Regions from separate parts of the Chimaeribacter sp. YP20170169 genome, predicted to be linked through region 3. Evidence: predicted binding sites of a transcription regulator. Region 3 holds the regulator's gene; each other region holds the start of a gene.

Region 1 (10,523 bases), 1.6 Mb from region 3:
CCGACCCAGCCGGACGTCAACTTCGGCCCGCTGGTGAGCTTCGCCCACATGGAGAACGTGCTGCGCTTCATCGAGAGCGGCAAAAAATCCGGCGCACGCCTGCTGGCCGGTGGCGAACGCCTGACCGACGGCGTGCTGGCACAGGGTGCCTGGGTGGCACCGACCGTGTTCAGCGACTGCACCGACGAGATGAAGATTGTGCAGGAGGAGATCTTCGGGCCGGTGATGAGCATCCTCACCTACGAGAGCGAGGAGGAGGTGATCGCCCGCGCCAACAACACCAACTTCGGTCTGGCAGCCGGGCTGGTCACCCGCGATCTGGCGCGCGCCCACCGCGTCATCCACCAGCTGGAAGCGGGCATCTGCTGGATCAACACCTGGGGCGAATCCCCAGCCGAGATGCCGGTCGGCGGCTACAAGCACTCCGGCGTTGGCCGTGAAAACGGCATCAGCACGCTTGAGCACTACACGCAGATCAAATCCGTGCAGGTGGAGCTGGGCGACTTCAGCTCAGTGTTCTAACCCCCACCACCCTTTTGTCAGGGGCAGCAGGCCCGCCCGCCGGGCCTGTGCTTCCTTGCGCCGGGGTGTGCCATGCCGCACCCCCGGACGCCGCACCCGTTTTGCGGCCCGCCTTGCCCCGACCCACAGCAATCACATTGAGGAGACATTCAATGGAATACGATTACATCATCATTGGCGCCGGTTCGGCTGGTAACGTGCTGGCGACCCGCCTGACCGAAGATCCGGGTGTCACCGTACTGCTGCTGGAAGCTGGCGGCCCCGACCACCGCCTGGATTTCCGTACCCAGATGCCAGCTGCGCTGGCCTTCCCGTTGCAGGGCAAGCGCTACAACTGGGCCTATGAGACTGACCCAGAGCCGCACATGAACAACCGCCGCATGGAGTGCGGGCGTGGCAAGGGGCTGGGCGGCTCCTCGCTGATCAACGGCATGTGCTACATCCGCGGCAACGCGATGGACTTCGACAACTGGGCGAAAGCACCGGGGCTGGAGCACTGGAGCTACCTCGACTGCCTGCCATACTTCCGCAAGGCGGAGACCCGCGACATCGGCCCGAATGACTACCACGGCGGCGATGGCCCGGTAAGCGTGGCGACGCCCAAGGCTGGCAACAACCCGCTGTTCGAGGCGATGATCCAGGCTGGCGTGCAGGCGGGCTATCCGCGCACCGACGACCTGAATGGCTACCAGCAGGAGGGCTTTGGCCCGATGGATCGCACCGTGACGCCGAATGGCCGCCGTGCCAGCACCGCACGCGGCTATCTGGATCAGGCCAAGGCGCGCAGCAACCTCACCATCCTGACCCACGCCACCACCGACCGCATCCTGTTTGACGGCAAGCGCGCCGTGGGCGTCAGCTACTTCCACAAGGATGAGTACAACGCCAAGACCGCGCGCGCCAGCCGCGAAGTGCTGCTGTGCAGCGGTGCCATCGCCTCGCCGCAGATCCTGCAACGCTCCGGCGTCGGCCCGGCCGCGCTGCTCAACAGCCTGGATATCCCGGTGGTGCATGACCTGCCGGGCGTCGGCGAGAACCTTCAGGATCACCTGGAGATGTACCTGCAATACAGCTGCACCCAGCCGGTGTCGCTCTACCCGGCGTTGCAGATGCACAACCAGCCGAAGATTGGCGCGGAGTGGCTGTTCAAGGGCACCGGTGTGGGTGCCAGCAACCAGTTCGAGGCCGGTGGCTTTATCCGCAGCCGTGAGGAGTTCGAGTGGCCGAACATCCAGTACCACTTCCTGCCGGTGGCCATCAACTACAACGGCAGCAACGCGGTGAAGGAGCACGGCTTCCAGGCACACGTTGGCTCCATGCGCTCGCCGAGCCGTGGCCGCGTGCAGGTGAAGTCCAAGGATCCGCGCCAGCACCCGAGCATTCTGTTCAACTACATGGCGACCGAGCAGGATTGGCAGGAGTTCCGTGACGCGATCCGCCTCACCCGTGAGATCATGGCGCAGCCAGCGCTTGACCCCTACCGTGGCCGCGAGATCAGCCCCGGCGCGCACGTGCAGAGCGACGAAGAGCTGGATGCCTTTGTCCGTGAGCACGCCGAAACCGCCTTCCACCCGTGCGGCTCCTGCAAGATGGGTACTGACGAGATGGCAGTGGTGGATGGCGAGGGGCGCGTCCACGGCATGAATGGCCTGCGTGTGGTGGATGCCTCCATCATGCCGCAGATCATCACCGGCAACCTCAACGCCACCACCATCATGATCGCCGAGAAGATGGCCGACGCCATCCGTGGCCGCCAGCCGCTGCCGCGCAGCACCGCCGACTACTATGTGGCGGGCGACGCGCCAGTGCGCACCGAGCCGCTGAAGAAAACTGCCTGATTGTCAGGCCACTTCCCCGCGATGCCCAAGGGCGCTGCCGATGCAGCGCCCTTTTTTTGCGCACGTCCTGCCACACCGGGATGCCCCTCCCGTTATACGCTTCATATATGTTTCATATATACCGCGTAGAGTGACTGACCGATGGGCATCATCAAAATTTCTGACTTTATCCATGACGAACTGCGGGTCGCCAGCGACGCCTACTGCCGTTCCATCAATGCGCAGGCCGAGTACTGGCTGCGCATCGGCCGGCTGGCAGAGCAGAACCCCCACCTGAGCTATACGGAAATTACCCAGCAGCTGCTTACCCCCCAGCCTGCCACCGCCGACAAGGAGCAACCATGAACAACATTACCCTGCACACCGCCGCTGACATTGAGAAAGCGCGCCTCGCTGGCCACCTGGCAGCCGAGGTGCTGGCGATGATTGGCGAGCACGTCAAACCCGGCGTCACCACCGAGGCGCTGGACGCCCTCTGCCACCGTTACATTGTGGAGACGCTGGGCTGCACCCCGGCCAATATCGGCTACCACGGCTACCCGAAAACCATCTGCACCTCGGTCAACCATGTGGTGTGCCACGGCATCCCCACCGACAGCAAGACGCTGAAGGCGGGCGACATCGTCAACATCGACGTGGCGCTGATCAAGGATGGCTGGTACGGCGACACCAGCCGCATGTACTTCGTCGGCGAGCCGGGCATCCGCGCCAAACTGCTGGTGGAGACCACCTACGACGCAATGGTGGCGGGCATCCGCGCGGTCAGGCCGGGCGCGACGCTGGGCGACATTGGTTACGCCATCCAGAACGTGGCGCATGAGAAGGGCTTCTCCGTGGTGCGTGACTACTGCGGCCACGGCGTCGGCACCGAGTACCACACCGAGCCGCAGGTGCTGCACTATGGCCGGCCGGGCGAGGGGTTGGTGCTGAAACCGGGGATGATCTTCACCATTGAGCCGATGATCAACGCCGGCAAGGCGGCAACCAGCGTGCTGGCCGATGGCTGGACGGTGGTGACGCGCGATCGCTCGCTCTCCGCGCAGTGGGAGCACACGGTGGCGGTAACGGAGGAGGGAGTGGATCTGCTTACGCCGTGGCCGGACGGTCTGGGGAGTTACCCGCCGATTTAACGCGAGGGAACCCCTGCCCGGTGTGCCGGGCAGGGGAGGGGCTTACTTGGCGTAGGCTTCGGTGGAGATGGCAATCACCACGTCGTCGCTGACGGCCGGGACATATTTGTCCAGCTTGAAGTCAGAGCGCTTGATGGTGGCGGCGGCGTCAAAGCCAATCGCCTGCTTCTTCACCATCGGGTGCTCACCCTGCTTGTTCAGCACGGCGTGCAGGGTCACTGGCTTGGTGATGCCCTTGATGGTCAGGTTGCCCTCGACGTCATACTTGTTGTCGCCAGCGTGGGTCACCTTGGTGCTGTGGAAGGTGGCAGTCGGATATTTGGCGACGTCGAAGTACTCCGCGCCCTTGAACTCGCTGGTCAGCGCGGCGACGTGGGTGTCGATGGTGCTGATCGGCAGGGTGACGTCAACCTTGGAGTTGGCCAGATCGTCGGCGTCAAACACGAGGGTGCCGGTGACGTTGGAGAGGTCAGCGGTGGGGTGCGAGAAGCCGAAGTGCGTCCAGGCTACCACCACGGAAGTATGGCCAGGGTCCATCGCGTAGGTCTGGGTGGCCGCCAGCGAAACCTGGGAGTAGAGGCCGAGGCCCAGCATGGCAGGGAGCAGCACTTTTTTCATGACTGACATTATTACGTCCTTTTGCAGTGAATTCAGGGTCAACAAGACCAATCAGTCTGTAAGAGGGCGCGCCGCGCTGCCAGCTAATATATTTGACCGGTATATTCAAAAAATTTTACTAATGGATTGGGGAAATTGCTCTAGCGGCATGGCCCAATAAAAAAGGCTGCCTATCGGCAGCCTTTTTAATCGCCTCAAAAACTTACTTGAAGCTGACGTTGTCGCTGATCGCCTTAACCAGCGCCTCATGCGCGGCCATATCATCAGAGATGGTCATGATCTGGATATTGATCATCTGTGCATTCTGCTGGGTGGTCAGGCTGGTGCTGATGGCCGCCCGATCCTGCTGTTTGATTTTGGACTCAAACTGGTAGAAGGGGTGGCCGGAGAGGGAGACCATGCCTTTTTTCAGCACATTCACGCTGGAGTACTGCTTTTTGAAGGTCTCAAGCAGTTTCGGGCCATTCTCTTCCAGCGCCTTTTTCAGCGCCTCGCGGTCAGCCAGCGGCGTCAGGCCGCCGTAGTTGACCAGGGTGACCATCTGGTTGGTGGTAGGGTTGGCGAAGATGCGGGTCAGCACGCGATCGCCCTCTTTTGGCGCGGGGGAGCGATCGACAAAGCCCTTCGGCAGCGTGAAACTAAGGCGCGGCTGGGCAGCTTCTGCGGCTGCAGCGGGCTGCGCGGCGTTGTTGGCCGGGGCGGCTTTCGCGTCTGCGGCAGCTTGCTCGGCCGGGGCGGCTTTCGCGTCTGCGGCAGCTTTCTCGGCCGGGGCGGCTTTCGCGTCTGCGGCAGCTTTCTCAGCCGGGGCGGCGCTGGCGGCCGGGGCGGCTTTGTCAGTGGCAGGTTTCTCGGCAGCGTTGTCACACGCAGTCAGGCTGGTCAGCATCAGGGCCGCCAGGCCATATTTCACAATTGGTTTCATGGTTACGTTTTCCTGGAAAAAAGATTTGGCGGAATATACTCAGCTGATGAGCAGGAACAAGCGAATCATGATTTCACGATTGCTACATTGACGGAGTTGAGTATAATTATATGATTTTTAAGGGATAATATTTTCCGCCGGTGAGTGGGGAAAACGCGTGGGGAAAATAGGATTTTTATTATAAATAATCTAAATGATTAACTTGGGAATTATTATGGCTGACATGTATTGGCAAGATCTGCACCACAGTGAACTGGGCGCCGCGCCGCTCTACGCGCTGCTGGCGCTGCGTTGTGAAGTGTTTGTGGTGGAGCAGACCTGCCCCTATCTGGATGTGGATGGGCGCGATCTGGCATCGGGCACGCGCCACCTGCTGTGCTGGCAACAGGGGCGGCTGGCGGCCTACGCCCGCCTGCTGCCGGGCGAGGAGGTAGCGATTGGCCGGGTGGTGGTCGCGCCCTTTGCGCGCGGACAGCAACTGGGGCGCACGCTGATGGCGCAGGCCCACTTGCAAGCGTTCTACCGCGATTTTGGCTTCTCGCCCTGCTCGGAAGTCTATGATGAGGATGGGATTCCCCATATCGACATGCGCCGAACTGTCTGAATTTCACGCAGGCACGATTTTTTGTCAAAAAAATCGGGTAACGTGGGCCTTCCCCCTGCTTGCTGGAGAGAACCAAGATGCCAAGAACACTCTCCCGTTACCTGATGGTGGTCACCGCGCTGCTGGTGCTGGCCGCCTGGATGACCATCACTGCGCTGAGTGACCTGCCACCCAGCACGCCGGTGCTGCTGGCGGCGCTCTCCGCGCTGCTGGGGGCGCTGGCGATCTGGTGCCTCTACTATGCCGCGCTGGCACAGCCGGTGCGCCCGGCGTGGCCGGGCAGCAGCGGCCACCTGACCCATGTGGTGATGATCATCGCCCTCTGTGCCTGGACGGTGGGCAATGCGCACGTCATCGCCTACCCGATGCAGGCCACCCACCTGCCAGCCGCCTGTGTGCTGGTCGGCGCGCCGCTGGCCTGGCTGGCGGCACTGATGCTGTGGCAGTACCGGCGCGGCCTGCGGATACCACGCCAGCACCTGATTGGGCTGCTGGCGCTGGCGCTGCTACTGCCGGTAAGCGGCTATGCCGACCTGCTGACCACCAATGGTCTGGCGACGCTGATCCTGCTGGCAGTGCTGCTGTGGGAGCCGCTGGCGCGCAGCCGCCGCGCTGCCTGGCGATCGCAATAGGGCGCGGCGAGATGCCCGCCCACTTCCCGCCCACTTCCTGACCTTTCCTGCCTGAAAAGCCAGCAAACGGACGCCACCGATTGCGTCTGGCTAAGTAAACGATTGCGTGGCCGCAAAAAAACAGTATCTTTACGGCCCGTTACAGATTGTGATCGTCCTCACGAAAAACATGTATCACTATGCAACTAAAATTGACATTTTTTGACATAATCGCATATTAAGTGACACCTGATTATTGCCGGTAACAAGGTTTGGAGCGCCGCCCCTCATTACGGCTGCTCACCGACCGGCTAAGTGGCTCCTGATGACACACCTGAATGAGCAATAACGCTGCCGCATGTTGTGTGGTTCACCACATCCCCGTTTGGCAGGGAACCGCCCTTTAAAGCACTGGTAATGACAATGAATAAAACTCTTCTCGCCGCGGGCGCTCTGGCTGCCCTCTCTTACAGCGCCACCTCAATGGCGGATGACACACAGGGTGAGTACCTCTCCGACTGGTGGAAACAGAGCGTCAACGTGGTGGGCAGCTACCACACCCGCTTCGGGCCGCAGCTGAACAACGATCTCTACCTGGAGTATGAAGCCTTTGCCCACAAGGATTGGTTCGACTTCTACGGCTATGTGGACGTGCCAAAAGCTTTTGGCGTCGGCAATGGCAACGACGTCGGTATCTGGGACAAAAACGGCTCCCCGCTGTTCATGGAGATCGAACCGCGCTTCTCCATCGACAAGCTGACTGGCACTGACCTGAGTTTCGGGCCGTTCAAAGAGTGGTACTTCGCCAACAACTACATCTTTGACATGGGGCCGGACAGCGACAACCGCCAGAACACCTGGTACATGGGTCTGGGCACCGACATCGACACCCACACTCCGCTGAACCTGTCACTGAACGTCTACGCCAAGTACCAGTGGGAGAACTACAGCGCCGCCAACGAAAACAGCTGGGATGGCTACCGCTTCAAGGTGAAATACTTCCTGCCGCTGGGCGATGTCTGGGGCGGCCACGTCAGCTACATCGGCTTCACCAACTTTGACTGGGGCTCTGACCTGAACGAAAACGGCAACAAGGCGCGCACCAGCAACTCCATCGCCTCCAGCCACATTCTGGCGCTGAACTACGCGCACTGGCACTACTCCTTTGTGGCGCGTTACTTCCACAACGGCGGCCAATGGCAGGATGGCACCGAGCTGAACTTCGGCAAGGGCAACTTCGACGTCAAGTCCACCGGCTGGGGCTACTACGCGGTGATCGGCTACAGCTTCTGATCCCCGTCCCAGACGCGCAAACCCGGCCCCGGCCGGGTTTTTGCTTTTTTGGCTGACTTTTTGCCCGTCTGGCTAAGTTTTGCGCAAAATCCTGCGCGATCCCGCCTGCCGGTTGTGGCATAATGCGCGCCTCATCACATTCCAAACCAAGAGCGAGCGTTGTGTTAAGTACTAACAACATCACCATGCAGTTCGGCAGCAAGCCGCTGTTCGAAAATATCTCCGTCAAGTTTGGCGGCGGCAACCGTTACGGTTTGATTGGCGCCAATGGCTGCGGCAAATCGACCTTCATGAAGATCCTCGGCGGGGATCTGACGCCGAGCGCGGGCAACGTCTTCCTCGACCCGAACGAACGTCTGGGCAAGCTGCGCCAGGATCAGTTCGCTTATGAAAACTACACTGTGCTGGACACCGTCATCATGGGCCACGTCGAACTGTGGCAGGTGAAAGAGGAGCGCGACCGCATCTACGCCCTGCCGGAGATGAGCGAAGAGGATGGCTACAAGGTGGCTGACCTCGAAGTGGCCTACGGCGAGATGGATGGCTACACCGCCGAGGCGCGGGCTGGCGAACTGCTGCTGGGCGTCGGTATCCCGGTGGAGCAGCACTACGGCCCGATGAGTGAGATCGCGCCGGGCTTCAAGCTGCGTGTGCTGCTGGCTCAGGCCCTCTTCTCCGACCCGGAGATCCTGCTGCTGGACGAACCGACCAACAACCTGGACATCGACACCATCCGTTGGCTGGAGCAGGTGCTCAACGAGCGCAACAGCACCATGATCATCATTTCGCACGACCGTCACTTCCTGAACATGGTCTGCACCCACATGGCCGATCTGGACTACGGCGAACTGCGCGTCTATCCGGGCAACTACGACGAATACATGACCGCCGCCACGCAGGCGCGTGAGCGCCTGCTGGCTGACAACGCCAAGAAGAAGGCGCAGATTGCCGAGCTGCAATCTTTCGTCAGCCGCTTCAGCGCCAACGCCTCCAAATCCAAGCAGGCCACCTCGCGTGCGCGCCAGATCGACAAGATCCAGCTGGATGAGGTGAAAGCCTCCAGCCGCCAGAACCCGTATATCCGCTTCGACCAAGAGAAGAAGCTGTTCCGTAACGCGCTGGAAGTGCAGGAGCTGTCAAAAGGCTACGACGACGGCCTGCTGTTCAAGAAGCTGAACCTGATGGTGGAAGTGGGCGAGAAGGTCGCGGTGCTGGGTACTAACGGCATCGGTAAGACCACCCTGCTGAAGACGCTGGTGGGCGAAATTGCGCCAAACAACGGCACCGTGAAGTGGTCTGAGAATGCCTCCATTGGCTACTACGCGCAGGATCACGCCGAAGAGTTCGACTGCGACCTGACGGTCTTTGACTGGATGAGCCAGTGGAAATCCGAGAAGGAAGATGAGCAGGCGGTGCGCAGCATCCTCGGCCGTCTGCTGTTCGGCCAGGACGACATCAAGAAGAAGGTGAAGGTACTCTCCGGTGGCGAGAAGGGCCGTATGCTGTTCGGCAAGCTGATGATGCAGAAGCCCAACATTCTGGTGATGGACGAGCCGACCAACCACCTCGACATGGAGTCCATCGAGTCGCTGAACATGGCGCTGGAGATGTATGAAGGCACGCTGATCTTCGTCTCCCACGACCGCGAGTTCGTCAGCTCCCTCGCCAGCCGTATTCTGGAGATCACCCCGAACAAGGTGGTGGACTTCAGCGGCAACTACGAGGACTACCTGCGCAGTCAGGGCATCTACTGATCGGCCACGCCGAGCAGCCAGAGATAAAAAAGCCGGGGACGCCCCCGGCTTTTTTTATGCCTGTGTCTCAGCGCTGCCAGGTGTCGCCCTCGACGCCCTCCACCAGCAGGCGGCGGGTTTCACCAGCCGGCAGGGTGAGGCGCAGCGCCTGCCAGGCTGGCTGGTAGTGACCGCGGCGCTGGAAGGTGAGGCGGATCTCGGTGTCGGTGCAGGCCATCTCCCACGTCAGCCACAGCGCCTCATCCTGTTGGTAGCCCCATGACTCGCCATCATCCTCAAACAGGCTGCCGTGGCTGACGCCGTGGCCGCGCAGCGGGTAGAGGCGCAGCTCGCGCTGGTCATCGGCCTGTGCGTCAACGTGCGTGATGCGGCTGCTGTGCGGCAGGGCACTGCCAGCGCGCGCCAGTAGCGGCAGGCGCTCCAGCGGCGCGTCGAGGGTGACCCACTGGCCACCGGCGTACCACTGGCCGGTGTAGTAGTCATACCAGCCGCTCTGGTTGTCCGGCAGCCACAGGCGGCGCTGGCGCTCGCCCGGCTCCACTACGCTCGCCACCAGCAGGTCACGCCCCAGCAGGAACTCGTCGCACTCGGCGAAGGTCTGCGGATCGTGCTCATGGTCGAGGAAGGTGGGGCGCAGCAGCGGCTCATCCTCGTCATGTGCCTGCCACAACAGCGTGTAGAGGTAGGGCAGCAGCCGGTAGCGCAGCGCGATGGCGTCGCGGATCGCCGGGGTGACGGTCGGGTACATCCACGGCTCGTTGACCGTCTGGTCATCGTTCCAGGAGTGGATGGTGAAGCGCGGGTGCATCACGCCATTCTGTACCCAGCGCACAAACAGCTCGGCGTCCGGTTTGTCGCCAGAGAAGCCGCCGACGTCGTGGCCGACGTTGTACAGCCCGGACAGGCTCATCCCCAGCCCCATGCGGGTGTTGTAGCGCAGCGTCTCCCAGTTGGTGCGGTTGTCGCCGCTCCAGGTCTGCACGTAGCGCTGCATCCCGGCACAGCCAGAGCGCGAGATGAGGTAGGGGCGCTTCTCTGGGGCGAAGGCTTGCTGCGCCTCCATCGAGGCACGCATCATCAGCAGCGGCATCACCGGGCGGATGTGCTTGATGGCGATCTCGCGGCCAAAGCCATGGCAGCGCGCCTCGCCGTCCCACACCTCATACTCGTTGTTGTCATTCCAGGTGGAGTCGATCCCCTTTTCGAGCAGCTGGGTGGTGACGCCCTGTTG
Region 2 (10,523 bases), 730 kb from region 3:
TACGTTTGTGGAACGCCGAGAGATCCTCATTGACCGGGATCTCCACCTGCCGCATCCGCTGGTGGGCAATGATCAGCGTCAGCGCCAGCCGGTATTTGGCGATGTCATTCGGGAACATCACCAGCAACTGGTTGAGCTGCTGGTAGAGCGCCGGCAGATGGTTCTCACGGCGGCGCGCCACCTGGGTAGTCAGTGCCGAGACCGCGCTGCTGACCAGCCGGTTGAGCAGCGTGCGCCCGGTGCGCTCCTTGGATTTGTCACGGATCAGCAGGATCACCAGCAGCGCGACGCCCGCGCCAATGAACTGGCCGGTGGCGCTGTCGAGGAAGCTGGTCACGTTAAACTCCATCGGGTTGCTCAGCACCAGAATGTTGATGCTGCCCGCCAACAGGCCCAGGGTGCCGAGCCGCCGCTTCTGCACCTCGATGCCGCAGATAAAAGTCAGCACACCAAGGCAAAGGCAGAGCAGCACCACGCTCTGCTGGGTGGCGGGCAGGAGCAACATGAAGTAGAGCGAGCCGACCGGGATCGCCACCATCATCCCCAGCACGAAGTCCATCGCCATCATGCGTGGGTTGGGTGTACGCATCGCCAGCGCCGTCACCACGGCGATGATCACCATAAAACCGCTGCCGGAAGTCCAGCCCGTCCACAGCCAGAGCAGGCAGCCGAAGGCGGTGGCGGAGAAGGTGCGCAGGCCGTTGATCAGCGCATGGTAACGCTCGGCGGAGGAGGGTTTGACCACCACCACCTCATCATGCAGCACGTTCTCCTCAATGCTGCTGATGCTGCTGTTGGTGCGTACCCCTTTCGCCAGCATCAAATAGCGCGAGGCCGCGCCGACCCAGCTGGTCACAGTCACCGGCGCGGTGGCGTCGTTGGTCAGCAGGTGGCGCAGCATCTTCATGCGTTTGTGCACCTCCACCATGCTCTCCGCTGGCTCATCGAACAGCTGGCGCATCGATTCGGAGATCTCCTCCGGGTGGTTCATCAGGATGAAGTAACTTTCACAGGCTTGGGTGATCATGGTCAGCGACAGGGTATGCATCGCCCGCAGCCGCCGATTGGCGCGCGTCCAGCGGGAGGACTCCATCATCAGGTGGCCACGCATCCCGTTCAGCGCGTTGGTGCTTTTCACCAGATCGCCCCACGCCTTGTCCACCGTCTCGCGCTCGGTGGAGCGCAGGCAGAGCTGCATCAGGCGGTACTGGTCTACCAGCAGCTTCTCCACCAGCCGGTCGATGTCATTTTTGATCGAGCGCGGCGAGAAGAGCAGATCGGCGATCACCGCACTGACGATGCCCAGCACAATCTCGCTACAGCGCTCCACGGCAAACTGGGGCGTTTGCAGCGGCGTGTTGGCGGAGGTGACGACGATAATCAGCGCGGTGTAACCCGCCAGCCCAAGGGCGTAGGAGTTCTCTACCCGCACCAGCGATGACCACCAGGTGCAGAAGCCCGCCCAGATGCAGCAGAGCAGCAGCATCACCACCGGCGCGCGCACGGTGGTGGTGATGATCACCAGCGCCGCCAGACAGCCGATGAAGGTGCCGATGATACGCAGCCAGCCCCGGTGGCGGATGGCCCCGGAGAAAGGCTCGCCACCGGCAACGAAGGCTGGCCCGGCGACCACGATGGCGGCGGTCATTGCTGACCAGCGCGGCGTGACCAGTTCAAGGTGGAACCCCAGAATCAGGGCAAACAGAATGGCGAAGGTCAGTTTGAACGCGAACCGCATACGCGGGAACGGGAATTCAATGTTAAGGCTTCTCATCGCCTCCCCTTAGCCGAACTCACGCAGGCGGTGCAGGAACTGCACGAAGGGCGAAGCCTGTTGCAGGTTGCGATCGTTCGGGCCGGTCAGCACCACGGTGGCGGTGGTGCCAGCCGGGTAAGGGTGGCTCTGGTCGATGTCATCCAAACGGATCTTCACCGGCACGCGCTGTGCCAGCCGCACCCACTCCAGATTGCTGTCGATGGTCGCCAGCCCCTTGCTGTCCACGGTGCTGCTGCTGTTGGTCACGCCTGCGGCGACGCTGTCCACGGTGCCATGCATGATGCGGTTGCTGCCGAGTGGGGTGATCTCCGCGCGGTCACCCACCCGCACCTGCGGCAGTTTGGTCTCTTCCATATAGGCGAGGATGTAGAAGGTGTTCTTCTTCACCAGCGCCACGGCGGTGGAGCCACGGGTGATGAATTCGCCGCCATGCACGCGCAGGTTGGTCACCCAGCCGTCAGCCGGGGCGCGCACGTCGGTACGGGTCAGATCCAGCCGCGCCGAGTCGCGCGTCGCCTCAGCTTTCGCCAGCTGGTGCAGGGTGGTTTGCAGCGAGTTGTTCGCCTGATCGATCTCCTCCTGCGACATCGCCTGCACGCCAAGGCGCACGCGGCGGCCCGCTTCGCGTTTTTTCTCGGCGGCCAGCGCCTGATAGTAGGCCACGTCCGCCTCGGCCTCATCGAGCGCCTGCTGGTAGCGCGGCTTATCGATGGTGAAGAGGATCTGGCCCGCCTTCACCAGCTGGTTATCCATCACCGGTACGGCGGTGACCAGCCCACTGACGTCCGGCGCCAGCCCGACCACATCGGCGGTGAATTTGGCGTCACGGGTCCAAGGGGATTCGGTGTAGAACACCCAGGCACGGAAAATCGCGATGGCCGCCAGGATGACCAACAGCAGGGTGATCGCAATACGGATTATTTTTATGGATAGGGTTTTCACGGAACGGCCTCAGACAAAAAGACAGGAGATCAGATAGAACAAGCAGCAGTACAGCGCGGTGTTGAACAGCGCCGGATGCCAAACAAAATCATAGATCCCGGTGGGTTGCAGCAGTCGTCGCAGGAGGAAAAAGAGGGCCAGCGCGACGATGATCTCGAAGAATACCGGGGGAAACGATAATCCGAAAATTACCATTACCGGAAGCAAACTCATCATTTATTCCTTATTGTTTACTCTACCGGGCTAATGCCTCACCATAACTGCGCACGCGCTTCAGATATTTTAGGCAATATCCGGCTCCCGCCACCGAAAAAAGGTCGGAAACCGAGAATGAAAAGTAAACTGGAGCAACGCGGAGGTGTCGCAGGAAGAACTGATTGACTAAAGATTCGCCTGACGAGAGGCACTTCACCTGTGCCACTATGTTAGCCTGCTTATTTAAGCCTTATCTACCTTATGTGATCTAAATCACTTTTAAGCCAGAGTGAATAATGGAAAGACTGAAACGGATGTCCGTGTTCGCCAAAGTGGTGGAGTGCGGCTCCTTCACGGCCGCGGCGCGGCAGCTGGAAATGAGCGTCTCCTCCATCAGCCAGACCGTCTCCAAACTGGAGAATGAGCTACAGGTGAAGCTACTGAACCGCAGCACCCGCAGCATCGGCCTGACCGAGGCGGGCAAGATCTACTACCAAGGTTGCCGACGCATGTTGCAGGACGTGCTGGAGGTGCATGAGCAGCTCTACGCCTTCAACAATACCCCGACCGGCACGCTGCGCATCGGCAGCTCCTCCACCATGGCGCAAAACGTGCTGGCGAACATGACCGCCGACATGATGCGCGAGTACCCCGGCCTGACGGTCAATCTGGTGACCGGCATCCCCGCGCCAGACCTGATCGCCGATGGGCTGGACGTGGTGATCCGCGTCGGCGCGTTGCAGGACTCCAGCCTCTTCTCGCGCCGCCTCGGCTCGATGCCGATGGTGGTGTGCGCCGCCCGTAGCTACCTCAACCAGCACGGCTCGCCGGAGAAGCCAGCGGACATCGTCAACTTCTCTTGGCTGGAGTACAGCGTACGCCCGGACAGCGAGTTCGAGCTGATCGCGCCAGAGGGCATCACCACCCGCCTCAGCCCGCAGGGGCGTTTCGTCACCAATGATTCACAGACCATGATCCGCTGGCTGAAGGCCGGTGCTGGCATCGCCTACGTGCCGCTGATGTGGATCATCGATGAGATTAACGCCGGGGAGGTGGAGATTCTGTTTGCCCGCTACCACTCCGATCCGCGGCCGGTCTACGCCCTCTATACCGAAAAGGACAAGCTGCCGCTGAAGGTGCAGGTGTGCATCAACTATCTAACGGAGTACTTCAACCACGTCGGTACGCTGTTCCAGCAGTACCGCGAGCAGCGGCCAAGCGAGGAGTGAGGCCCTGCCCGGATGGGCAGGGCCAGAGGATCAGGCGGTGCCGCCCACGGTGAGGGCATCCAGCTTCAGGGTCGGCTGGCCAACGCCGACCGGCAGGCTCTGCCCCTCTTTGCCACAGACGCCTACGCCGCGATCCAGCGCCAGGTCATTGCCGACCATCGAAATCTGCTGCATCGCCTCAATGCCCGAGCCGATCAGGGTTGCGCCCTTCACCGGCTTAGTGATGCGTCCCTTCTCAATCAGGTAGGCCTCGGAGGTCGAGAAGACGAACTTGCCGGAGGTGATATCCACCTGCCCGCCGCCAAAGTTTGGCGCATAGAGGCCGAACTCGACGCTGCTGATGATCTCTTCCGGCGTGGAGCGGCCAGCCAGCATGTAGGTGTTGGTCATGCGCGGCATCGGCAGGTGGGCATAGGACTCACGGCGGCCGTTGCCGGTCGGCGCGACGCCCATCAGGCGGGCGTTCAGTTTGTCCTGCATGTAGCCCTTCAGCACGCCATTCTCAATCAGCACGTTGTACTGACCGGGTACGCCCTCATCATCCACCGCCAATGAGCCGCGCAGGCCCGGCAGGGTGCCGTCATCCACCACGGTGCACAGCTCGGAGGCCACCAGCTCGCCCACCTGTCCGCTGAAGACCGAGGTGCCACGGCGGTTGAAGTCGCCCTCCAGACCGTGGCCTACCGCTTCATGCAGCAGCACGCCCGGCCAGCCCGCGCCCAGCACCACCGGCATCGCGCCAGCCGGTGCCGCCACGGCGGAGAGGTTCACCAGCGCCATGCGCACTGCCTCGCGCGCCCAGGCGTCGGCGCGCACTTCGCCATCCACGCTCTCCAGGAAGAAGTCGTAGCCGAAACGGCCGCCGCCGCCGCTGGAACCGCGCTCGCGCTTGCCATCCTCCTCCACCAGCACGCTGACGGAGAGGCGCACCAGCGGGCGCACATCCGCCGCCAGCGTACCGTCGGTGGCGGCGACCAGTACCGTCTCATAGACGCCGGTCAGGCTGGCGCTCACCTCCTGCACGCGGCGGTCAGCGGCGCGCGCCGCCTTGTCTACGCGGTGCAGCAGGGCAATTTTCTCTTCACGCGGCAGGCTTTGCAGCGGATCAAACAGCGGGTAGAGCGCCTTGTGGCGCACTTCACCCAGCGTATGCACCGTGCCGTTGCCCTGCTCCCGCACGATGTTGCGCGCCGCCTGCGCGCTGAGGTTCAGCGCGTTCAGCGTCAGCTGGTCGGCGTAGGCAAAGCCGGTCTTCTCGCCGCTGACGGCGCGCACGCCGACGCCCTGATCAATGTTGTAGGAGCCATCTTTGATGATGCTGTCTTCAATCACCCAGGCTTCATGGTAGCTGGACTGGAAATAGAGATCGGCATAGTCCAGGCGGCGCTCAGCCAGTTGGCCCAATACCGCCGAGAGGTCTTGGTGAGTAAGGTTGTTCGCAGTAAGTAACTGCTCACTAGCATAGGCCAGGCTCATAGTCTCTTCACTCTTGTTTTAGGGAGATCCGGCGCGGCGCGCCGGCATCTGGACGGTTGCGCCCGGCTACTCATCAGCCTTGACCGCTTTCGGCTGGCGCAACACTTCATTAATTTTGGGTTGATCCACGTTACCACTGATGTGGTAACGAATCAGGGAGATTTTGTTCCACAGCGGCGCCAGCACCTTGCTGGCGGCAAATACCGCGGCCCCAATCACCGGGTTGACCACAAAGGCGGTCGCGACGCCGACGGTGGCGGAGATCTCCGGCGCGATGACCGCTTCCATCTCAATCTGCCGCCGCACCAGATCCACCTGCCCATTCATGGCGATGTCCGCCGCCAGACCATCCACCAGCAGGTCATCGGTATGCAGCACGCCATCCTTGATCCAGATGGTGGCCTTGGCGGAGTCAAAATAGAACCCCTTGCCGAAGGTGTCGCTGAAATCGAGCTGCAATTTGCGCAGCAGGGCGTCGAAACTGACCAGCCGTAGCAACTGGCCAGCGCGGCCACCGCCGAGGTCAGCGATTTCACCCTTGCCAAACCGGGTGTTGAGCGTGCCATTGAGCGTGGCCACCGCTGGCTGCCAGGGCGCGCCCTGCCAGTGCAGATCGAAGGCGACATCAAACGGCGCCTCTTTTACCGGTGTGGAGAGGCCAAACCAGCTGACGGCATCATCCACCCGTGCGCCGTTCAGCTTGCCCTTCAGGCTGGTGCGCTCGCTCTGCGCGCCCTGCTGCCACTGCCCATCCACCGTCAGGCGCAGCTTGCCGGTGTCCACCAGCCCGTGGCTCAGCACCAGCGTATCGCCACCCGGCGTCAGGTCGCCCTCCACCCGGCCAACGTTCTGGCCGTAGAACCAGCAGGATTGGCAGCGCAGCCGCAGCGCTGGCCAGTCGCGGAAAGAGACGCGGTTGCGGCCGAAGGGATGGGTTACTGTGCCGCCCGCTGGCGCACCGGCCTCACTAAATTGAGGATTATAATAAAGATAGCGGATGTCAGCCTGCCAGGGCGCATTTTCGGCGATTTTCAGCGTGCCGTCCGCCTCTTTGGCCTTCGCCCGCAGCAGCATCCCCCCCAGTTGCTGCTCATTCTCCACCGACACCTCATGCCAGCGCTGGCCGCCCGCCGTCAGCTCCGGCGTGGTGAGCGACACTTGTTTCGGGAAGGTGAAGTGCGGCAGGGAGGTGCCGCCCTTGCCGGAAGCCTGTTGCGGCGAGATGAGCGCCAACCAGCTTTCGCCATCCAGCGGCGGCAGGTCGAGGTGCAGGCTACTCTCCGGCGGCAGCGGCGGGATCTGGTTGCCCGCGCGCCATGCCGCGCGGTCGAGGGTGATGCCCTGACCCAGCATCCAGCGGCTGTTAAAGGCGTTTTTCTCGCCGACGCGTCCACCCATCACAAAGCCGTTGAGGCCGCCTTTGGCGGTCAGGTTGAGCGCCAAAGGCGTACCGGCCTCTTTCGCCAGCGGCGCAGGTAAGTGACTGCTCACTTCTTTCAGGTTGGCTGTTGCCTCTACGTCATAATGCGCCTGCCCCCGGTGCGGCAGGGTAATGCCCACCTGGCTTTTCCAGGCGGCGTGACCGCCCAGCGCCTCTGCCGCGGCCTGTGGCAGGCCAGGCAGTTTGGCTGGCAGCCAGTCGCCCGCCAGATTGACGCCAATCTTCATGCTCTCCGGCTGCTCCTGGGTGGAGAAGTCCACCTGCAACGGCTGGCCGAACCAGACGCCGTTCATCGGCTGGCTCTGGAGGTTGCCGTTGTCATAGTGGAAGGTGCCGCTCAGGTCAGCAATGGTGGTGTTCAGCGGCTTGATCAGCAGGCTGTTGCGCGCGAGCGCCACCTCGCCGCTCGCGCGCACCTGCTGGCCATCCAAGGGGATGTCGAGGTGCAGCCGCCCGTTGACCTCGCCGCCAATCTGCAATTGATCGAGCGCCGCGCCCAGCGAGCCTTTTAGCGGCGTCTGGTTGAAGTAGTTGCCCACCTCCCTGCCCTCGCCGCGAATGTCGGCGTCAATCAGCAGTTTGCGCTTCAGGTAGTCCGGGATGGCGGCGGCCACATTGTTGCCAGCGACCTGCCCCAGCATGGTGTGCGGCGCTTTCATAAACAGGCCATCGTTGACGAAGTTGAGGTCAATCGCCAGATCCTGCAACGCTGGCCAGCCGGGCTGGAACTGGAAGGTCGAGTGGCGTAGCGGCACATAGACCTGGAACTGGCCCTGATTGCGCTTGTAGGGGAACTGGCCAGGGTCGCCAGCGTAGACCAGCGTGGCGTTCTCCACCTGCCCGCCCTGAATCGCGCCACTCAGGTAGTTGACCAGCCCTTTGCCCATCAGCGGTTCCGGGAAGTAGCGCCAGGCGTCGGCGGCATCATACAGCCGGATGCCGGAGAGGATTTTCAGCCACGGCTCGCCCTTCGCGGGCTGCGCGTAGTGGAAGTCACCGGTGGCCCACAGCGAGCGCGCCTGCACGTCAAGCCCGGTGCCCGCCAACTCGAAGCCATCGCTGTCACTGCGCCAGCTCAGGCTGCCGCGGGCGCGCTGCACCTCCAGCGGCGCGCGGAACATCTCGCCATAGGGCAGCACGCTGTCATTGAGATCGAGATCCAGCCGCCCCTGCGGCACACTGCCGGAGAGCGTGCCGGCAAAGTGGTTGACACCCGGCACCAGTTTCCAGTGCTGCCAGCTGACGTCATGCCAGCGCGCCTGAAAGCGCGTCTGGTCTGGCTGCTTCAACGGAATGTCCAGCGCCAGCGCATCGATGTGGCCGCTGGGTTTCAGGTCATTCCAGCGCGCCAGCAGGTTAGGCGAGAGGAACGCCAGCGCTGGCAGCAGCGGCCCCAGCCGCTCAATGCGCACGTCGCGGGTACGCAGGCGCAGCTCCTCACTCTGTGACGGGCCAAGGAAGTCGCGGTTCTCCGGCAGCCACAGCGCCGACACCCCGCCCTCCGGCCACGGCTGGCCATCGGTTTGCAGCCGCACCTGCGGCACGGTGAACAGCCAGCCGCGCCCGTGGCGCGTCGCCTGCAACGCCAGTTCGCCAACGTTAAGCTGGTGCGGCTGGCCGTCGATGTTCCAGCGCGCCTCACCCTGCTTCACCCGCAGGTCACCGCTGGCAATCTCGCCGTTCTGCACCTCCAGCCAGGCGGCCATGCTGATGTTGCCGGTTTGCAGGCCGGTGTTCTTGCGCAGCCAGCGGCTCAGCCACGGCTTGAGGTCAATACCATCCGCCTGAAGGTAGAGTTTGCCGCGATCCAGCCGCCCTTCGCTGTCGCGCAGATCCATGCGCAACTGCACCACGCCATGCTGGCCGGTGAAGGTGGAGAGGCTGATCTGCCCCTCGGCGCGGTGGCGGTCGGCGCGGTTGAGCCAGGTAAGTTGCGGGACGTCAAACACCGCACGCGGCCCGGAGGGGGTGAGGAAGGAGATACGGCTGTTGCGCAGGTCGAAGTGATCCACCTGCTGGAGGAACAGGGTGCTGAGGGTGTCAGGCTCAATGGCGTTGCCCTGACGGTCACGGCCGCCCAGCGTGCTGTCGAAATCGAGCTTCAGGCCGTAGAGGGTGAGGTCACGGAACTGCCAGCGGCCATGCAGCAGCGACTGCCAGACATCCAGCGCCAGCGTGGCGCGATCCAGCTGCCAGGAGGCGTCCGGCAGGCGCGCGCTCAGCCCCTGCACCTCCAGCGTCGGGCCGAAAGTCTCCCAGCGGCCGGAGAGCGCGGCAATCTTGACCGGCACCCCGCTCACCGCCTCGATCTTCTCCAGCAGCTGTGGCCGGAAGGTGTCAAGCTTGGGCAGGATCAACCGTAGGCCACTGATCGACAACGCCCCCGCCACAACGACCGTGGCGCAGGTGGTTAACAGTATTCCCGGCACTCGCCTCACGTGTATCTCCTTGTTACCCCGCACCTGCGGCGGGATAGACATTCATTCAGTTTTACAGCCACGTGCGACGCAGAGGCAACAAAGGGGCGGCCGCAGCCGCCGGGGGGCAGGTCACATCATGACCACATCAAATTGTTCCTGATTATAGAGCGGTTCGATCTGCACCTTCACCTGCTTGCCAACGAAGATCTCCACCTCGGCCAGCGCGTGGGACTCCTCACCCTTCAGCGCCTCGCCCACCGCCGGGGAGGCGTAGACCAGGAAGCGGTCAGCGTCATAGGCGTGGTGCACCCGCACGATTTCACGCAGGATCTCATAGCAGACGGTCTCCACGGTTTTCAGCGTGCCGCGGCCGTGGCAGGTCGGGCACTCGCCGCACAGCACGTGCTCCACGCTCTCCCGCGTGCGCTTGCGGGTCATCTCCACCAGCCCCAGCTGCGAGAAGCCGTTGACGCTGGTCTTCACCCGGTCTTTGCTCAGCGCCTGCTCCAGCGAGTGCAGCACCCGTCGGCGGTGATCCTCATTGTTCATGTCGATGAAGTCGATGATGATGATGCCGCCGAGGTTGCGCAGCCGCAGTTGGCGGGCGATCGCCTGCGTCGCCTCCACGTTGGTGTTGAAGATGGTCTCATCCAGGTTGCGGTGGCCGACAAACGCCCCGGTGTTGATGTCGATGGTGGTCATCGCTTCGGTCTGGTCGATGATCAGGTAACCGCCCGACTTCAGCTCCACCTTGCGCTCCAGCGCCCGCTGGATCTCGTTCTCCACGTCGTAGAGATCGAAGATCGGCTGCTTGCCGGTGTAGTGCTCCAGCTTGTTGGTCAGCTCCGGCATGTACTCGGCGGTGAACTCCATCAGCAGATCGTAGGTCAGGCGTGAGTCCACGCGAATGCGATCCAGCGCCGCGCCAGCAAAGTCACGCAGGATGCGTTGCGCCAGCGCCACCTCGCCGTAGAGTTTGCACTTGGTGATATTGCGTTTTTTGCGCTCAGTGACCTTAGTCCACAAGCGTTTGAGGAAGGCGG
Region 3 (10,523 bases):
CTTGCACTGTGGGCAGACCGCCCCGGCAATGAAACGCTTACGTGTTGCTGACATGCTGTTGACTCCAGAATGAGTACCGCACCATCCGCTCTGTTTTCACTACCCGGATGAACCACGGCCGGAAAGGGATCTTTCCAATGAATAAAGCGCCAGGCTCACGCCTGACGCTTCGCGCTTTCTACCAGTCTAGAACGGATGGGCGCTCACCTCAATCGCAGTGTGGCTACTCATGCTCATCCCAGCCATCCAGCCGGCGGCTTTCGTTGTGCATCTCCCGCTCGAAGATCTCCTCCAGCTCGCGCCGCGCCTCACGGATGCGGGAACTTTGCGCCACTTCGCCCTGCCGCTGTGGCATCAGCTCGCGCAGCATTCGCATATCGAGCCGGCGGAAGTGGTGCTGCGCCCGGTAGGCCTGATGCGGATGCATACCGAGGGTGGTCAGCGCCTTGCGCCCCAGCTCCAGTGCGCTGGAGAAGGTCTCACGGGAGAAGTGGGCGACGCCCGCCTGCAACAGCTCATGCGCCTCCACCCTGCCGCGCGCGCGCGCCAAAATTTCCAGATGGGGGAAGTGTTGCTGGCAGAGCCGCACCACCGCCATCGTATCCTCCGGCTCATTGCAGGTGATGACGATGGTGCGCGCCCGCTCCGCACCGGCGGCACGCAGCAGCTCCAGCTCCGTCGCGTCGCCATAGTAGACGTGGTAACCGTAGCTGCGCATCAGGCTGACAACGCTGATGTCGCGCTCCAGCACGGTGATGCGTGCCTTGTTGGCCATCAGCAAACGACCAATTACCTGGCCGAAACGGCCGAAGCCCACCACGATCACCCGTGGCTCGTCATCCTCGACGTGGTGCTCCTCATGCCCCTCCTCCGAGGTGTTGTAGCGCCGCGCCAACAGGCGGTCGATGCCCTGCATCAGCAGCGGCGTGGTCACCATCGACATGGTGACCACCACCAGCAGCAGCGACAGCTGGTCAGGCGTAATGACCCGCTGCGCCGCGGCGGCAGAGAAGATCACAAAGGCAAACTCGCCACCCTGACTCAGCACGCCAGCAAACTGCAACCGCACCGAGCGGCGCAGGCCAAACAGCCGCGCCAGTCCATACAAAATGGCGCTCTTAACAAAGACCAGCGTCGCCACGCCCGCCAGTACCATCAGCAGGTTGGTGTAAAGCACGCCGAGGTTGAGGGCCATGCCGACCGAAATAAAGAACAACCCGAGCAGCAGCCCCTTGAACGGCTCGACGGCGATCTCCAGCTCATGCCGGTACTCGCTCTCCGCCAGCAGCACGCCGGCAATAAAGGTGCCGAGTGCCATCGAGAAGCCGAGCGCATCCATGAATAGCGCCGCGCCCAGCACGGTCAGCAGCGCGGCGGCGGTGAAGATCTCCCGCACCCCGGCCGCGACGATAAAGCGCAGCAGCGGCCGCAGCAGGTAGCGCCCGCCAATCAACATGCCGCCGAAGGCCACGATCTTCATGCCGATCTTGGCCCAGTCCGTCTCCGCCTCACCGCCGACGCCCGCCAGCAGCGGGATCAGCGCCAGCGCCGGGATCACTGCCATATCCTGGAACAGCAGCACCGAGAAGCCAAGCTGACCGCCCTCGTTGCGCTTCATCCCTTTGTCTTTCATCAATTGCAGCGCCATCGCCGTCGAGGACATCGCCAGACCAATGCCGCCGACCACCGCCGCCTGCCAGGCGAAGTCCGACAGGTAGAGCAGCGCGAACAGCACCGCCGCTGTCAGCCCCACCTGCCCGGCACCGACGCCAAAGATCGAGCGCCGCAACTGCCACAGCTTGGCCGGATTCAGCTCCAGACCAATCAGGAACATCAGGAACACTACCCCCAGCTCGGAGAAGTGCAAAATCTCCTGCACGTCGCGGATCACGCCAAAACCCCACGGGCCGATGGCGATGCCAGCGATCAGGTAGCCGAGCACCGCACCGAGACCCAGCCGTTGGGCGATCGGCACCGCTACCACGGCAGCGCACAGGAACACCAGCGCCGCCCCTAAAATGTTCGATGCTTCCATTCACCCTCCTTCCTGTGGCAACGGCGTCCGCAACCAGTCGCGATAGGCGTCGGCATAGCTGGCCATCACCTCTGTCGACTGGCGGCGCGCCCAGTAGATCACCATCGGCGACATCCAGTGCATCCGGCACATGGCGGCGGTCAGCTCAAACGGCCGCAGGATCTCCGCCATCGGGTAGCGGTTGTAGCCCTGCTTGCCGTAGGCGCCCTCCGGTTCGCCGGTGGTGAGCACCGTGCGCCAATACTTGCCGGCCAGCGCGTTGCCGCCGATGCCGCTGGCGAAACCGCGCGCCAGCACGCGATCCATCCACTCCTTCAGCAGCGCCGGGCAGCTGTAGGTATAGAAAGGGTGTTGAAACACAATGACGCTGTGCTCGCGCAGCAACTGCTGCTCGTATTGGATATCAATGAAGAAATCTGGATAGTGTGCGTAGAGATCGTGCACGGTGACATGCTCCAACCCGGCCGCAGAGGCGAGCAGCCTCCGGTTGGCCACCGAGTCCTGGGCTTCAGGGTGGGCATACAACAGCAAAACCTTGGGCGGCGGCGACATCATTCCCTCCAAAGCGTCGTCAGGGTGCGGATTTTCCGTTACCATGCTCCGCAAGATTCAAGGACGCCAGGCGTCTGGTGACTTAACGTTTTGGCCATCTTAGTTGTCGTCAATTTAACATATTCTGAACATACGGCGCTTTATGATTGTTTTCTCCTCGCTACAAATACGACGCGGTACGCAAGTCCTGCTGGATAACACCTCCGCGACGGTGAACCCAGGCCAGAAAGTCGGGCTGGTGGGCAAGAACGGCTGCGGTAAATCTACCCTGCTTTCGTTGCTGAAAAGTGAAATGAGCGCCGATGCCGGCAGCGTCAATTTCCCCGGCAACTGGGCGCTGGCCTGGGTCAACCAGGAGACGCCGGCGCTGGATGTACCCGCGCTGGAGTATGTGATTGACGGCGACCGCGAGTTCCGCCAGCTAGAGGCCGACCTGCGCGCCGCTGACGCGCGCAACGACGGCAACGCCATCGCGCTGGTGCACGGCAAGCTGGACGCCATTCAGGCCTGGACCATTCAGGCGCGCGCCTCCAGCTTGCTGCACGGCCTTGGCTTCTCGCAGGGCCAGCTCCAGCAGCCGGTGAAAGATTTTTCCGGTGGCTGGCGGATGCGCCTTAACCTGGCACAGGCACTGATCTGCCGCTCCGATCTGCTGCTGCTCGATGAGCCAACTAACCACCTCGATCTGGACGCGGTGATCTGGCTGGAGAAGTGGCTGAAGGGTTATCCCGGCACGCTGATCCTGATCTCGCACGATCGCGACTTCCTCGACCCGATCGTCGACAAAATCCTGCATATTGAGCAGCAGTCGTTGAACGAGTACACCGGCAACTACTCCTCCTTCGAGCGCCAGCGCGCCACCAAACTGGCGCAACAGCAGTCGCTCTACCAGAGCCAGCAGGAGAAAGTGGCCCACCTGCAAAGCTACATCGATCGCTTCCGTGCCAAGGCCAGCAAGGCCAAGCAGGCGCAGAGCCGCATCAAGATGCTCGAGCGGATGGAGCTGATCGCCCCAGCGCACGTCGATAACCCGTTCCACTTCAGCTTCCGTGCGCCAGAGGCGCTGCCCGATCCGCTGCTGCGCATGGAGAAGGTGAGCGCTGGCTATGGCGATCGCACCATCCTCGACGCTATCAAGCTGAATCTGGTGCCCGGCTCGCGCATTGGCCTGCTGGGGCGCAATGGTGCTGGCAAATCGACGCTGATCAAGCTGCTGGCCGGCACCCTCGCGCCGCAGCAGGGCGAGATTGGTCTGGCGAAGGACGTCAAGCTGGGGTACTTCGCCCAGCACCAGCTGGAGTTTTTGCGCGCCGACGAGTCGCCGCTCCAGCACCTGAGCCGGCTGGCGCCGCGCGAGCTGGAGCAACAGCTGCGCGACTATCTGGGTGGCTTCGGTTTCCAGGGCGACAAAGTGACCGAGCAGACCGCCCGCTTCTCCGGCGGCGAAAAGGCGCGGCTGGTGCTGGCGCTGATTGTCTGGCAGCGCCCCAACCTGCTGCTGCTCGATGAGCCGACCAACCACCTGGATCTCGACATGCGTCAAGCGCTAACCGAAGCGCTGATCGACTTCGAGGGCGCGCTGGTGGTGGTCTCGCACGATCGCCACCTGTTGCGCTCCACCACGGACGATCTCTATCTGGTGCACGACGGCAAAGTCGAGCCTTTCGAGGGCGATCTGGAGGATTACCAGCAGTGGCTGAGCGACCTGCAAAAGCAGGAGAGCCAGCAGGACGCACCTGCCAAAGAGTTGGGCAGCAATAGCGCGCAGGCACGTAAAGACCAGAAGCGGCGCGAGGCGGAACTGCGTAGCCAGACCCAGCCACTGCGCAAGAAGTTGCAGCAACTGGAGAAGCAGATGGAGAGCTACAGCGCGCAGTTGGCGGAGGCGGAAACCACGCTCGGTGACACCGCACTCTACGATCCGGCCCGCAAGGCCGACCTGACCGCCTGCCTGCAAAAACAGGCGCAGGCCAAGGCCGGGCTGGAAGAGGCTGAGATGGCGTGGCTGGAGATCCAGGAGCAGCTTGAGCAGTTCAGCGCCGAGTGATGTACGGGTGGGCCTCCCCGGCCCGCCCTGTTGCGCATGGCGAGAAATAAACCCGGTTCCTTTGGCCGGGGCACTTCCCGCCCCGGCGTTGTGCGATATGATAATCTTCACCCAGCCGCTGACGGCGTGATAACCCCCACTGTCCATCCTGACCCATGAAGAAAACGATGTCCGCCATGCACGATACTTTTCAGGCCATGCGCGGGGCGCGTAACCCGCACCTGCAAACGCTGCTGCCCCGCCTCTACCGGCGGCAGGCGCGTCTCCAGCCGCACTGGCAGCGGCTGGAACTGCCGGATGGCGATTTCGTCGATCTGGCCTGGAGCGAACCGCCCGAACAGGCGGTCGGTAAGCCGCGCGTGGTGCTGTTCCACGGGCTGGAGGGGAGTTTCTACAGCCCCTATGCCCACGGCCTGCTCCACGCTTGGCAGCAGCGCGGCTGGCTGGGCGTGGTGATGCACTTCCGAGGCTGCAGCGGCGAGGCCAATCGCCTGCAACGCATCTACCACTCCGGCGAAACCGAGGATGCGCGCTTCTTCCTGCGCTGGCTGGAGGAGCAGCACGGCCCGGTGCCAACGGCGGCGGTGGGCGTCTCGCTCGGCGGCAATATGCTGGCCTGCTATCTGGGCGAGGAGGGTGAGCGCGCGCGGCTGGCCGCGGCGGTGGTGGTCTCGGCACCGCTGATGCTGGAGCCTTGCTCACAGCGACTGGAGCAGGGCTTTTCACGCGTTTACCAGCGCTATCTGCTGGAGCAGCTCAAGCGCAACGCCGCCCGCAAGCTTCAAGCCTATCCCAATACCCTGCCGGTCAACCTCCAGCAGCTGAAGGGCCTGAAGCGGCTGCGCGATTTTGATGACGCCATCACCGCGCGCGCCCACGGTTTTGACGACGCGCTTGACTACTACCGCCGTTGCAGCGCGATGCCGCTGCTGCCGCGCATCACCACCCCCTTGCTGATCATCCATGCCAAGGATGATCCCTTTATGACCGACGCGGTGATCCCCGATGCCGGCCAGCTCCCTGCCAACGTCCAGTACCAGTTGACGGAGCATGGCGGCCATGTCGGTTTTGTCAGCGGCACCCTGAAGCGGCCGCAAATGTGGCTGGAGCACCGTATCCCGGCCTGGCTGTCCCCCTATCTGGAGCCTGAAGCATGATTATTCCTTGGAAAGAACTCGACAGCGACACCCTGAGCAACCTGATTGAGGCGTTCGTCCTGCGCGAGGGCACTGATTACGGCGAACATGAACGGACGCTGGAGCAGAAGGTCGAAGATGTACGCCGCCAGTTGAAAAGTGGTGAAGTGGTGCTGGTATGGTCGGAGCTGCATGAGTCGGTCAATATCATGCCGCGCAACCAGTTCCGTGGCGATCGGGGCGAGCAGGCCGAGTGACCAAGGCTGAGTGGCCGAGGGCCTGCCCCTAGGCGCGTCCGCATAATTATGGTAACTCTATAATTAATTATGCTGATTGCACGGTATGCAGGCATCACCTCTCATGGAGTCTTGAAACTATGTCAGCCCAACACCCGGTCATCGCCGTCACTGGCTCCAGCGGAGCCGGCACCACCACCACCAGCCTGGCGTTCCGCAAAATTTTCCAGCAACTGAACATCCGCGCCGCCGAGGTGGAGGGCGACAGCTTCCACCGCTACACCCGACCTGAGATGGACATGGCGATCCGCAAGGCGCGCGACCTGGGCCGGCATGTCAGCTACTTTGGCCCAGAGGCCAATGACTTCGGTTTGCTGGAGCAGACCTTCATCCAGTATGGGCGTGAGGGCAACGGGCAGGCGCGCAAGTACCTCCACACCTATGACGAGGCAGTGCCCTACAATCAGGTGCCGGGCACCTTCACCCCCTGGCACCCGCTGCCGGAGGAGACCGACGTGCTGTTCTACGAAGGGCTGCATGGCGGGGTAGTGACCGAGCACCACGACGTGGCGCGGCATGTGGATCTGCTGGTCGGCGTGGTGCCGATCGTCAATCTGGAGTGGATCCAGAAGCTGATCCGCGACACCAATGAGCGCGGCCACTCGCGCGAGGCTGTGATGGACTCGGTGGTGCGGTCGATGGAGGATTACATCAACTACATCACGCCGCAGTTCTCCCGCACCCATATCAACTTCCAGCGCGTGCCGACGGTGGACACCTCCAACCCGTTTGCCGCCAAGGCGATCCCATCGCTGGATGAGAGCTTTGTGGTGATCCACTTCCGCGGGCTGGGGGCGATCGATTTCCCCTATCTGCTAGCTATGCTGCAAGGCTCATTTATCTCTCATATCAATACATTGGTGGTGCCGGGCGGCAAAATGGGGCTGGCGATGGAGTTGATCATGGCACCGCTAGTGCAGCGGCTGCTGGAGGGGAAAATCATCAAGTAAGCGGGGACGGCGGGCCGCCCCCTGGGCGTCACTCGACGCTGACAATCTCAAAGCTGTGGGTCACTGACGCGGCCTTGCCGATCATCAGTGACACCGAGCAGTACTTCTCTGCCGAGAGGTTGACGGCGCGTTCCACACTCTTCTCCGTCAGCCCCTTGCCGCTCACCACAAAGTGTAGGTTGATGTGCGTAAAGGTGCGCGGCACCTCGTCGCGGCGCTCTGAGGTCAGGCGCACCTCACAGTCGCGCACATCCTGCCGCGCCTTCTGTAGGATGGAGACCACATCAATCGCGCTACAGCCGCCCACGGACATCAGCACCATCTCCATCGGGCTGGGTGCCTTGTCACCGGCATTGCCATCCATCAAGATCTGGTGGCCCGATGCGGACTCCCCCAGAAACGTCAGCCCTTCCACCCACTTTACCCGTGCCTGCATAGCCTCATCCTCCGATTATTTTCTGAAAATAGCCTAACCCCTCGCAGCCAAACAGGCAATCGGGCCGATCTTCATCATGCTGAAGCGAGACAACAGAAGACACTCGGTTCAGGCTGTGATAAAACAAACCCGAAACAAAATGTTCTGTATGGAGCAAGGTCAGGTTTTCAATGGAACGACGAGGCCGCCGTTTGGCGACTTTTCAGCCTCCGCCTTGCAGCATTATCAGACAGTTAATACTCTTGAAAGAGGCGTATTTTCAAAACGCCGTACAGGGAACTCTGAGCCCTGTGATTTTGGGCAGCGATTACAACAGAGGATAAAAGCAAATGGTTCTCGGCAAACCGCAAACAGACCCTACTCTCGAATGGTTCCTGTCTCACTGCCATATTCATAAATACCCTTCCAAAAGTACGCTGATTCACCAGGGTGAAAAGGCTGAAACGCTCTACTACATCGTGAAAGGTTCGGTCGCCGTGCTGATCAAGGATGAAGAGGGCAAAGAGATGATCCTCTCCTACCTCAACCAAGGGGATTTCATCGGCGAACTTGGCCTGTTCGAAGAGGGCCAGGAGCGCAGCGCGTGGGTACGCGCCAAAACGGCTTGTGAAGTGGCGGAGATCTCCTACAAGAAATTCCGTCAGCTGATCCAGGTCAACCCGGACATCCTGATGCGCCTCTCCTCCCAGATGGCGCGCCGCCTGCAAGTTACCTCCGAAAAGGTGGGCAACCTTGCCTTCCTGGATGTGACTGGCCGTATCGCCCAGACCCTGCTCAATCTGGCGAAACAGCCTGATGCCATGACCCACCCCGATGGTATGCAGATCAAGATTACCCGCCAGGAGATTGGTCAAATCGTAGGTTGCTCCCGCGAAACCGTCGGCCGCATCCTGAAAATGCTGGAAGATCAGAACCTGATCTCCGCCCACGGCAAAACGATTGTCGTCTACGGCACTCGTTAATCCCGGATCAACACGGCGCAGCTGCGGCCCCCCCGCACTGCGCCGTTCTTCCCTGATTGAACATGTGGCGCCGTCTTATTTACCATCCTGAAGTCAACTACGCCCTGCGGCAAACGCTGGTGCTCTGCCTGCCCGCGGCCATCGCGCTGCCGTTCGGCCAGCTCCAGGTCGGCTTGCTCTTCTCACTGGTGCCCGCCTGCTGCAACATCGCCGGTCTCGACACGCCCCATCGGCGCTATGTAAAACGTCTGGCCATTGGCGGTACGCTGTTCGCCGGATGCAGCCTGATACTGCAACTGCTCTTGCTCTACGCCCACTGTCCGCTGCCGCTGATTTTGCTGGCGCTGGCGCTGCTGCTCGGCGTGACAGGCGAGATCAGCCCGCTGCATGGCCGGCTGCTCAACGGCACGCTGGTGGCGGCCATCTTTACCCTTAGCATGGCTGGCACCACGCCGCTCTGGCAGGCACCGGGGCTGTTCGTGCTCGGCACGCTCTGGTATGGGCTGTTTACCTGGGGCTGGTTCCGGCTGTGGAAAGAGCAGCCAATGCGTGAATCGCTCAGTCTGCTCTACCGCGAACTGGGTGACTACGTTGATGCCAAGTACAGCCTGCTGACCCAGCATCTAGATCCAGACACTGCCCTGCCCCCGCTGCTCAAGCGCCAGCAGAAGGTGATGGAGTTGATTGTGCAGGTCTATCAGCAACTGCATATGCTCTCCGGCGAGCGCCACCCGCACTATCGGCGGCTGTTCCGCGCCTTCCAGGTGGCGCTCGATCTCCAGGAGCACATTACCGTCAGCCTGCACCAGCCAGAGGAGGTGCAGAAACTGGTGGCGCAGAGCCAAGCAGAGGCGATTATCCGCCGCAATGCGGAGGTGATCGCCAAGCGGCTGCGGATGATTGCCGATGACCTGCTCTACCACCGCCGCTCCGCCCGCTTTGAGATGGGCGGCGAACTGGCAGCGCTGGAGAAGATTGCCAACCGCTACCCTGATAACCCGGTCGGCCAGTTCTGCTACTACCACTTCAACCGCATCGCGCGCCTGTTGCATACCCAGCGGCCGCTCTATCGCCGTAACCTGATGGAGAGCCGCAACCGCCTGCCCTTCTGGCCAGCGCTGAAGCGCTATCTCTCCTGGCGATCGATGTCGCTGCGCAACGCCGCACGCGTCGGCGTGATGCTGGCGCTCGGCAGCTCGATTGGCCTGTTCTTTGACCTGCCGAAACCCTATTGGGTGCTGCTCACCGCGCTGCTGGTGATCCAGAACGGCTACAACGCCACGCGCGTGCGTATCCAGCACCGCGCCATCGGCACGTTGGCCGGGCTGGTGCTGGCCGCTGGCGTGCTGCACCTGCAACTGCCGCAAGCCGCGATGCTGGGCCTGTTGGTGTTGATCATGCTGGCCGCCTATCTGGTGCTGCGCAATAACTACGGGCTGGGCATGGTGGGGCTGACCATCACTGCGGTCTACACGCTGCAACTGGTGACGCAAAATGGCGCTAACTTCCTGATTCCACGGTTAGTAGACACGCTGATTGGTTGCGCGCTGGCCTTTGGCAGCACCATCTGGCTCTGGCCACAGTGGCAGAGCGGCAAGCTGCGCGACAACGCCTGGCAGGCGTTGGAAGCCTATCAGGAGGCGATCCGCCTGCTGCTCAGCGCCAACCCAGATCCGGCAAAGCTGGCCTATACCCGCATCATGGCCAATCAGACGCACAACACCCTCTACACCGCCCTCAATCAGGCGATGCAGGAGCCGGGCTTCAACTCCCACTACCTGGCTGACATGCGGCTCTGGGTGATGCACAGCCAGTCAATTGTTGAGCACCTGAACGCGATGACTATCCTGGCACGCGATCACTACATGCTGACCCCGGCGCTGGCGCAGGAGTATTTGGAGACCTGTGAGATTGCGCTCCAGAGCTGCCAGCAGCGGCTGATGTATGACGGCCCGGCCGACGGCAACCCCTCGTCAGACCCGATGTTCCGCGCGCCGGACAGCGCGCCGGAGATGCCAGTGACCGAGATGGAGCGCCCGTTGCGCCGCATCCTCTCGCACCTCAACGCGATGAACACCATCTCCAGCCTGGCCTGGCGACAGCGCCCGC

Evidence for each region. The regulator CRP, encoded in region 3, controls carbon source genes, mostly activating them, when cyclic AMP is high. The targets are predictions, from matches to a motif close to ATGTGANNNNNNTCACAT.
Region 1: a site for CRP is predicted at 6,607-6,624, ahead of ACK3SD_RS11720 (nucleoside-specific channel-forming protein Tsx). Genes of this name have one in related genera too.
Region 2: a site for CRP is predicted at 3,176-3,193, ahead of aaeR (HTH-type transcriptional activator AaeR). Genes of this name have one in related genera too.

The regions. Positions count from the first base shown of each region.
Region 1 is NZ_CP176824.1:2,584,482-2,595,004, reverse strand. Features, by position in the region: gene betB (betaine-aldehyde dehydrogenase) at 1-522, shown strand, start outside; gene betA (choline dehydrogenase) at 675-2,360, shown strand; gene ACK3SD_RS11750 (ParD-like family protein) at 2,502-2,705, shown strand; gene map (type I methionyl aminopeptidase) at 2,702-3,490, shown strand; gene ACK3SD_RS11740 (YceI family protein) at 3,533-4,117, opposite strand; gene ACK3SD_RS11735 (DcrB/PsbP domain-containing protein) at 4,311-5,030, opposite strand; gene ACK3SD_RS11730 (GNAT family N-acetyltransferase) at 5,254-5,634, shown strand; gene ACK3SD_RS11725 (low temperature requirement protein A) at 5,712-6,266, shown strand; gene ACK3SD_RS11720 (nucleoside-specific channel-forming protein Tsx) at 6,669-7,538, shown strand; gene ACK3SD_RS11715 (ABC-F family ATPase) at 7,700-9,292, shown strand; gene ACK3SD_RS11710 (glycoside hydrolase family 31 protein) at 9,360-10,523, opposite strand, start outside.
Region 2 is NZ_CP176824.1:3,436,164-3,446,686, forward strand. Features, by position in the region: gene aaeB (p-hydroxybenzoic acid efflux pump subunit AaeB) at 1-1,774, opposite strand, end outside; gene aaeA (p-hydroxybenzoic acid efflux pump subunit AaeA) at 1,784-2,719, opposite strand; gene aaeX (p-hydroxybenzoic acid efflux pump operon protein AaeX) at 2,729-2,932, opposite strand; gene aaeR (HTH-type transcriptional activator AaeR) at 3,211-4,143, shown strand; gene tldD (metalloprotease TldD) at 4,174-5,619, opposite strand; gene yhdP (AsmA2 domain-containing protein YhdP) at 5,686-9,498, opposite strand; gene rng (ribonuclease G) at 9,610-10,523, opposite strand, start outside.
Region 3 is NZ_CP176824.1:264,880-275,402, reverse strand. Features, by position in the region: gene ACK3SD_RS01185 (YheV family putative zinc ribbon protein) at 1-54, opposite strand, end outside; gene kefB (glutathione-regulated potassium-efflux system protein KefB) at 224-2,035, opposite strand; gene kefG (glutathione-regulated potassium-efflux system ancillary protein KefG) at 2,036-2,587, opposite strand; gene ACK3SD_RS01170 (ABC transporter ATP-binding protein) at 2,730-4,634, shown strand; gene ACK3SD_RS01165 (hydrolase) at 4,811-5,791, shown strand; gene ACK3SD_RS01160 (YheU family protein) at 5,788-6,027, shown strand; gene ACK3SD_RS01155 (phosphoribulokinase) at 6,147-7,016, shown strand; gene ACK3SD_RS01150 (OsmC family protein) at 7,045-7,452, opposite strand; gene crp (cAMP-activated global transcriptional regulator CRP) at 7,782-8,414, shown strand; gene ACK3SD_RS01140 (YccS/YhfK family putative transporter) at 8,477-10,523, shown strand, end outside.